DNA from 2 places in the Peribacillus sp. NPDC097284 genome. Region 1 is predicted to be linked to the other one. Evidence: riboswitches for the same ligand, from Rfam matches in the RefSeq annotation. Region 1 holds a riboswitch; the other holds the start of a gene.

Region 1 (4,431 bases):
ACACGTTGTCTTTCCCCGCCTGACAAACGTTCAAAATGCATTTCCTGAAAGACTGCCACTCCCGTTTGCATCATCACGCGTTGAACGATTTCTTCGTCTTCAGACGTCCAACTATGAAACCACCCTGTTTGATGCGCATATCGCCCAAGGGCAACGGTCTCTTTTACTGTATAGGAAAAAGCCAATGAGGAATGCTGCGGCAAAACGGCGATGACCTGTGCCAGTTGTTTGGACGAATATCCCTGTAGGTCTTTCCCCTTAATATCGATGGTTCCTGCCTGATACGGCAGGATACCGCTAAGCATCCCCAATAGCGTCGTTTTCCCACTTCCGTTCGGACCAAGAATACCGAATAATTCTCCTTTTTTCACATCAAACGAGACGGAGTCCAAAACCGTTTTATTATCATATCCTCCTGTTAACCCTTTAACTTCAAGCATACACTTCTACCCTTCTCTCCGTCTCTTTAATAAAATAAATGCGAATGCCGGCGCACCGATAAGCGAAGTAATAACACCTATCGGCAATTCTGTCGGTGCGATAATCGTTCGTGCCACCAGATCAGCCAATATTAAAAATCCGCTTCCCACAATCAATGATAATGGCAACAGATGCGTATGGTCTGGCCCCCAAATCCTGCGGACCAAATGGGGGATGACCAGCCCTACAAAGCCAATCGTCCCTGATACGGCAACGGCAGCCCCTGTCAGTATCGAGCCGGCGATCAGAATCAGCATCTTCCTCCGCTGAACATTCACGCCTAGGTGCCTCGCACGGTCTTCCCCAAATGTCATGGCATTCAATTCGTGGGTGTTCATCATCAATACGAGAGAACCAACGAGGAAAAATGGCAAAATGATCGTGACATGACTCCAACCACGCATCGAGACACTTCCCATCAGCCAGCTGATGATTTGCCTTAACTCCTCACCCGTCAATGCAATCATCAATGAGATGAAAGCACTTAAAAACGAGCTGAAAATGATGCCGGTTAAAATAATCGTTTCTACCTTCATGGAACGATCCATTTTTCTTGCAAAGGTCAATACGCAAAAAATCGTCAACAATGAAAAAAGAACGCTTAATGTAGGCAGTGTATATAGGCCAAAAAACGGCAGTGACAAATTCAAAAACAACGTTAATACTGCACCAAGCGAAGCCCCTGAGGATATTCCCAGGGTATAGGGGTCAGCTAGGGGATTCCTGAGCAATCCCTGAAATGCTGCCCCTGCTATTGCAAGGGATGCCCCAACCAAACCTGCAAGCACGACCCTCGGCAGGCGGATGTTCATCACGATATTCGTCAGTGTCCCATCCGGTTCCATGGCCAGGGGCAAATGAAGGACTTCCTTGCCAATGATTTGCAAAAGCACTGGTATCGGAACGGAAACCGATCCTAAGGAAACACCGATCAATATCGAAATAACCAAAAATGATAGGGCAAATACATAGGCCAATGCCCGTTTAGTTTTTAAATACGTTCGGATAGACTGATTTGGCAAGTTCCTCTACTCCCTCTATAAGCCTAGGACCGGAACGAGTGACAATATCTGAATGGACATCGAAAACCTCATCATTCTTAACTGCCTGAATGTCGGCCCATCCATTTCTTCCCGTTACCTCTTTGACTGGATCTCCTGTGTAATAACCATAGGTTGTAATGATGACATCCGGGTTGGCCGCTATCATCGACTCTTCATCGAGTTTTACCCAGCCATCCAATTCACCTGCGACATTATCCGCTGAAATGATGTCCAGCATTTCATCCATGAAAGTATTTTTTCCCGTTGTATAGATTTCAGGTGACGGTGAAACCTCTACAAAAACACTTTTTCTATCCTCACTCTTGATTGCCTTAGCCTTTTCTTTGATCTTTTCCAGCTTGTTCTGCATCGTCTTGACGATTTCCTTCGCCTTATCCAGTTCCCCTATTGCCGTTCCAATCATCTCAATAGACGTATACACTTCTTTAAAGCTTTTGGCATCATTCACGATTAGAACTGGAATACCCGCATCCTTAAGCTGTTGGATTCCTTCTTTGGAATTATGGGCACTCTCATGAGCAAGAACGATATCAGGCTGCAAAGCTAAAATCATCTCTGTATCTATTTCCATTCCACCTATCTTCTGAATATCTTTCGTTTCTTCCGGGTAATTGTCATTTTCAGACACTCCAATCACTTTCTCACCCGAACCTAGCGCAAAGACCGCTTCTGTATTACTTGGGATTAATGAAACAATTTTTTCTGGTTTCTGCTCGATGGTGACTTTGTTACCCACTGCATCTTGTAACGAAAGCGGGAAGCCCTGGTTAACAGCTTGTTTTGTCGACTGGTTTTCTCCTGTTCCATCCTGGGAGGCATCGCTACAGCCAACCAATATACCGACCATCAATCCCATCACAAGCATGAAACTATATATCTTCCTCATCTTAAAACCTCCATCATTTTTGTGTTCATTTCTGGACCTTCACACATGTGTTGCGAATATCAAAAGACATACAAAAAAGCATCCCCCATCAAAACGGAGGATGCTTGTATGGCAACGGAACAAAAAAGGGACATAGCTCTGCCACACACCTCCCCATCCGCGTGGTTACCGGTGTACAATTTTGGCAGGTCTCCTGGCTCATGGTCATTGCTAACGGCACCTTCCCATATTATTCATACAGTGGTATACATCCGTTAACTCCCATTTACAGTGGCGCGACCGCGTTGGCATTTCACCAACTTCCCTTTCAAGTCCTTACAGACACCAAATTGTTCATATGTATATAATTTCACTGCCTTTCATTATACACCATTTAGGAAATCGTATTATATGATATTTCAGATTACTTTAAATTAAGATTTGGAACGCAAAAAGGCAACCATCACATGGCTGCCTTCTATAGCTTTAGATGTCACTATTAAAACGGCATGTACTTTGATCACGTAAAAGACCTAGATCTTTCGGCACCATCGTTTCAATCAAAAAGTCATCCTCTTCCTCATAAATGATTTTCTTCATTTCGATTCCGAAGTACTCTTTCATCCGGGCTTCCGTCATCACTTCGCGGACTTCGCCATACACCACACGCTTTTCCTTGGCAGTCATTAAAACATGGTCAGCCAAGTAGAAGGCGTGGTTCGGATAATGCGTGTTTATGATACAAGAAATGTTCTTCTCTTTCGATAACCGCTTAAGTGTCTGTAAAATCACGATTTGCTTTTGAATATCAAGATGCGACTCCGGCTCATCAAGAATCAATACATCCGGATCCGATACAAGCGTCCGGGCAATCAAGGCCAGCTGCAATTCCCCACCACTAACGGAATTACAGGACTTTTTGGCAAGGTGAGCAATGCCAACCATTTCAAGAGCAGCGATGGCAGCCTCCCGATCCTTTGCAGAAGGCTGGGACAGCGTACTGATATAAGGCGCCCTTCCCATAATGACAAGCTCTTCCAAAGTAAATCCGAAAACCATTTTATGTGCCTGAGGAACATAACCGATTCGTTTCCAGATCGTTTTGCGTGATAGCGCAGTAAGCGGCTTTCCGTCGATGAGCGTTTGACCTTTTTTCCAATCAAGAAGGCCGGTGATGCACTTCAGCATCGTGGTTTTACCGGCACCGTTCGGGCCAAGGATCGCCATGATCTCTCCGTCATTCAACGAAAAGTCAATGTCGGTCTGGTAAAGAAAAGGAGCTTTCTCTCTTTTTTTAGCATAGAAAAAATTCCCTCCCTGCACCTCGATTTTCATGACCACCCACCTCCTGTCTTTCTAAGTAGAATCGCAAAGAATGGTGCGCCGATAATGGCTGTCAATATCGATAGCGGAATTTCCGTCGCCGTTACAGAACGAGCCAGGTTATCTATCAGGAGTAAATAGGCGCCACCAACCGATAGGGATACCGGTAAGACAAGTTGATTGTTGTTCCCGACAAGCATTCTTGCCACATGAGGGATAATCAATCCAACCCAGCCAATGATACCGGCTATCGCTACAGAAGAAGCCGTAATTAACGTCGCACCAAGAATGACCGTCCACTTCAATCTAGTGACCGGGATACCTAGCGATTTTGCTTCATCCTCAGGTAAGGTCAGTAAATTGATTCTCCAGCGTAGTGAATACAAAATCAAGATGCCGACAAGGATGATTGGTCCACCCACATATAAATCCTTGTATGTGGCCGTTCCAAGGCTTCCCATTAACCAGTATGTGATGGCTGGCAGCTTTTCCTCAGGGTCGGCGACAAACTTAATTAACGAGATCAACGCTTGGAAAAGGGCGGAGGTGACAACCCCAGCCAAAACAAGCATGAAGACCGGTGAATCTTTTTTGCCGCTGATTATGAACGTGAAAACGATGGCGGCTAAACCACAGCCAAGTGCCAAGACTTGAGATGCAAAACCATGTCCCAATAATAAAATCCCAAGGGAAGCACCG
Region 2 (4,431 bases), on a different contig from region 1:
AGGTTGATGGAAGAAAGGTTGCAGACAACGAAATCCCCGCTTTTGCGAACTACGACGACATCGCCATCTTCCGTTTCATATTCGTCGGTGATCGTTGAAGGGCTTAAGTTCTGGGCGATTTCCGTACAAAGGTTAGAACAATAGATCATCCCTTTATGCTTGTTCGGGTTCTTTCTGTTCACTTCGTCCCGGTAGAACATATAGGGTACGCCTTCTTCTAATTGTGAAATCATGATGCCTTTCATAATGTCCATCGCTTTGATTTTCTCGAAACTATAGCCTGGAAGTATGCCATTCTCCGCCGCCTCTACAGCAAGGGCGTAATGGTCCCTGAAACTGCCATCCCCTTTTTTCTCGTCATAAAAATCCTCGAGGGAGAACCCAAGGGTTTGCTTCACGGTATGCGGGTCGAAGAGATACCAATCTTTCCGGTCACGCACGGCTTCCATGAATAAATCGGGGATGCAGACGCCCGTGAAGATGTCATGCGCCTTTAAGCGGTCGTCGCCGTTTTGCGTCTTCAAGTCAAGGAAGCTCATGATGTCCTTATGCCACGCATCCAGATAGATGGCGATTGCGCCTTTACGTTGCCCCAATTGATCGACGCTGACGGCCGTTTGGTTAAAGAGGCGAATCCAGGGAGTCGTGCCTGAACTGTTACCGGAAAAACCGCGGATATCAGAACCAAGCGAACGGATTTTCCCGACATATAGACCAACGCCGCCCCCGAACTTGGAAACTTTTGCGGCATCATAGTTTGATTGATAAATTCCGTCGATTGAATCCTCGATTGCATCGATGAAGCATGAGCTCAATTGCCCGTGTGTCTTTCCGGCATTTGAGAGGGTAGGGGTCGCTACCGTCATATATAGGTTCGACATTGCCCAGTAGGCTTCTTTAACAAGCTGCAGTCGGTGTTCCGTTTTTTCCAGTCTCATGATTTCCATGGCAATGATCATGAAGCGCTCCTGGGGAAGTTCATAGACCTTGTCTTTTTTTGGACGGGCCAAGTAGCGATCATTCAAAAGATAGATTCCGATATATGAAAATAGTTTATCTTTTTCCGGATCGATGACCGAACCCAATTCTTCGATTTCCGTTTTTGTGTAGGAGTTGAGAAGCTCTGCTTTATAAACAGGGTAACGTTGGCCTTCATGCTGCTGAGAGAGTTCTTGAATCAATTCATAGAAAGGTCCATAGTTCCGGCCTTCATAGCCCCGGTTCTTTTGGGCATCACGATACATGGCATTCAATAGTTCCCTTGCGGCGACGAATGTCCAGTCTGGGGCATCGATATCGACACTTTCAAGTGCAAGCTGGATCAACTTTTTCGATGTTTGTTCTTCTGAAGCATCACCTTTTCGATCGAGCCATTTAGTAAAACGCTTTTTGAACTTTTCCATATCAAGACGGCCTTCGAAATCCTTGGATAACATGTCCAGCTGGATTGAATTTGTTTCTGTGTCATTTTTTATGGTAGGGTTATATGTTTGAGTCATAAATGTTCCTCCTCTTAAATGTACGCGAATAAAAAAAAACCGCCCAATAAATTGAGCGGATCAAACGATAGGATAAAAGAGCCATGAAAAAATAGCCGTTACACTATCGTTTCATCATCTCAATCCCCGAAGAATAAGAAACTTGAAAAAACCAGGCAGGTCTCCTGACTCATGATCATCCTACTTTGAGTCCTTCCCGTATAGAGAGCTATACAGTGGTTTTCTCATTTCGTCACATTTACAGTTGCGGGGACAGTTCCGGGTTCACACCGGATTCCCTTTTCAGCCATCTCTGGCACCTTGGTTAATAATTCTATATATAGTTATTTATGTTGTTAGAAAAGTCAATATCTAGTATGTATGCTTATATTATCGTAAGCCATCCATGCTGATAATTCAACATATATATTTGTGAAAAACTGATTCATATCTATTGACAAGGTCGGATAAAGGAAGAGGATGATGAAAGAATATAGGGAGGAATACAAAATTCCATCGCGGAATGTCAGGGTTTTTGTGTTAAAATAAATTGCATAGCAAAACTAGGGATTCTGGTTATGAAAAGAAAAATCCCTGCCAAATCATTTAGGAAAAAGGAGAAAAAATCGTGGAAAAAATATTAGTTTTTGGACATAAGAATCCGGATACCGACACTATCTGTTCAGCAATCGCTTATGCTGACCTAAAAAAGCAGCTGGGCATCCAAGCTGAACCTGTTCGTCTTGGTGAAGTGAATGGTGAAACACAATATGCGTTGGACCAATTTAAATTCGAAGCACCCCGCCTTGTTGAAAAAGTGGCTGGGGAAGCGGATGGCGTGATTTTAGTCGATCACAACGAACGTCAGCAAAGTGCCGAAGACATTGACCAGGTACGCGTATTGGAAGTCATCGACCATCATCGTATCGCTAATTTCGAAACAAGTGATCCTTTATATTACCGCGCAGAACCAGTTGGCTGCACGGCTACTATTTTAAATAAGATTTATAAAGAAAACGGAATTGAAGTGCCTAAAGCCATTGCAGGACTTATGCTTTCAGCCATCATTTCCGACTCTTTATTATTCAAATCGCCTACTTGCACGGAGCAAGACGTCGCAGCTGCTATGGAATTAGCGGAAATTGCTGGCGTGAATGCTGAAACATATGGCTTGGAGATGCTAAAAGCGGGTGCTGACCTGAGTGACAAAACCATCGATCAGCTCATCACACTTGATGCAAAAGAATTTTCAATGGGAACGGCAAAAGTTGAGATTGCTCAAGTGAATGCTGTTGACCCGAATGAAGTGCTTGCAAAGCAATCAGAAATTGAAGCAGCGATTCATGCAGTTATTGCCGCGAAAGAATTGGATTTATTCTTATTCGTCGTAACGGATATCTTAACGAATGATTCCGTTGCCTTGGCTCTAGGAGCATCAGCGGATGCAGTGGAGAAAGCGTATAACGTAACATTGAATAAGAACATTGCTGTATTGGAAGGCGTCGTATCACGTAAAAAACAAATTGTACCAGTTTTAACAGATATCTTCGCTAAGTAATAAAAAAAGGACTCGATGCCACTTTGAAAGTGGCTTCGAGTCCTTTTTTCAATTCAACGCTTCTTTCTCTTTTTCATACGCAATCACGATAAGCTCTTTGTTTGATTCCTCACGTATTTTTCCTTCAAAGAGTTTTAACTCATTGAGAAGGTCAGGTGATAAATCTGCTGCAGTATAATCCTGTTCGGATGACATGATTTTCCCTCCAATCCAGAGTATCATTCACTCTAGTTTGGCGGTTCAGCAAGAATTTATGCAGGGGAGCCATGCATCCTTTTACTTTTCATATGAGGCGAGGCTCTTTAGCAGCTGAGAACTTTCCTGATCAAGGCCAAGCACTTGAACCGTTTTCCCCTGTACTCTGTATTTTAAGATGACTTTCTCGACGGCTCCTACAGCCGAGGCATCCCATATTTTCGAATTGGAAAAATCAATGATGATGGAATCTGCTTTTTCCTTCGTATCAAACTTCGAAATGAAGTCCTGGACCGATGCAAAAAACATCTGGCCTTTTATTCGATAAGTGATTTGCCGATCCTGGTTGTCCGCTGTTTTCTCGACAGACACTTTTGAAATTTTAGCCGAGAAGAAAATCATACTCAAGAGTACCCCGGCGAATACGCCTTTGGATAAATCATGCGTATAAAGAACAACGATAACCGTTACGATCATGACTATCGCCTCGGTTTTAGGAGTGATCCGAAGCCTCTTCAAGGAGGACCAATCAAACGTCCCGATGGAAACCATGATCATGACCGCAACAAGGGCGGCCATCGGAATTTTAATGAGGACATCATTCAATAACACGATCAAGATTAACAAAAAGGCCCCGGCGACGAAAGTGGACAGCCGACCTCGTCCCCCGGATTTGATATTGATACCGGATTGTCCAATCATTGCACATCCGGCCATCCCGCCGAAGAAACCGGCCACGATGTTCGCTATTCCCTGACCTTTGGCCTCCCGGTTTTTATTGCTATCCGTATCGGTCATTTCGTCAACGATTTGAGCCGTTAGTAAGGATTCAAGCAATCCGACAAACGCTAGGGCAATGGAATAAGGAAAAATGATGGCCAATGTCTCGAATGACAAAGGGATATCCGGAATCAAGAACATGGGAAGAGCCTCGCTCAATTGCCCCATGTCGCCTACGGTCCGTACAGTAGCCCCTGTTGCAACGGCCACGATGGTCATGAAGATGATTGCGACCAGCGGGGAAGGAACGACCTTGGTTATCCGTGGGAATAGGTAGATGATGGCGAGTGAACCAGCTGTCATGACATACATGACCCACGTTTCCCCTTTGAAATGAGTGAGCTGAGCCATGAAAATCATAATGGCCAAAGAATTCACAAAGCCAGTCATAACCGGCTTCGGTATAAACTTCATGAGCTT

The links. Region 1 has a riboswitch for cobalamin ahead of ACIQXU_RS15350 (helical backbone metal receptor). Riboswitches for the same ligand answer to the same signal wherever they lie in the genome.
Region 2: it holds a riboswitch for cobalamin, as region 1 does, so the genes downstream of both, ACIQXU_RS14415 (ribonucleoside-diphosphate reductase subunit alpha) here and ACIQXU_RS15350 (helical backbone metal receptor) in region 1, are expected to answer to the same signal.

Annotation. Positions count from the first base shown of each region.
Region 1 is NZ_JBIWCZ010000008.1:154,390-158,820, forward strand. Features, by position in the region: gene ACIQXU_RS15340 (heme ABC transporter ATP-binding protein) at 1-440, opposite strand, end outside; gene ACIQXU_RS15345 (FecCD family ABC transporter permease) at 447-1,502, opposite strand; gene ACIQXU_RS15350 (helical backbone metal receptor) at 1,465-2,430, opposite strand; cobalamin riboswitch at 2,597-2,774, opposite strand; gene ACIQXU_RS15355 (ABC transporter ATP-binding protein) at 2,896-3,744, opposite strand; gene ACIQXU_RS15360 (FecCD family ABC transporter permease) at 3,741-4,431, opposite strand, start outside.
Region 2 is NZ_JBIWCZ010000007.1:125,630-130,060, reverse strand. Features, by position in the region: gene ACIQXU_RS14415 (ribonucleoside-diphosphate reductase subunit alpha) at 1-1,499, opposite strand, end outside; cobalamin riboswitch at 1,637-1,818, opposite strand; gene ACIQXU_RS14410 (manganese-dependent inorganic pyrophosphatase) at 2,107-3,036, shown strand; gene ACIQXU_RS14405 (hypothetical protein) at 3,085-3,231, opposite strand; gene ACIQXU_RS14400 (SulP family inorganic anion transporter) at 3,313-4,431, opposite strand, start outside.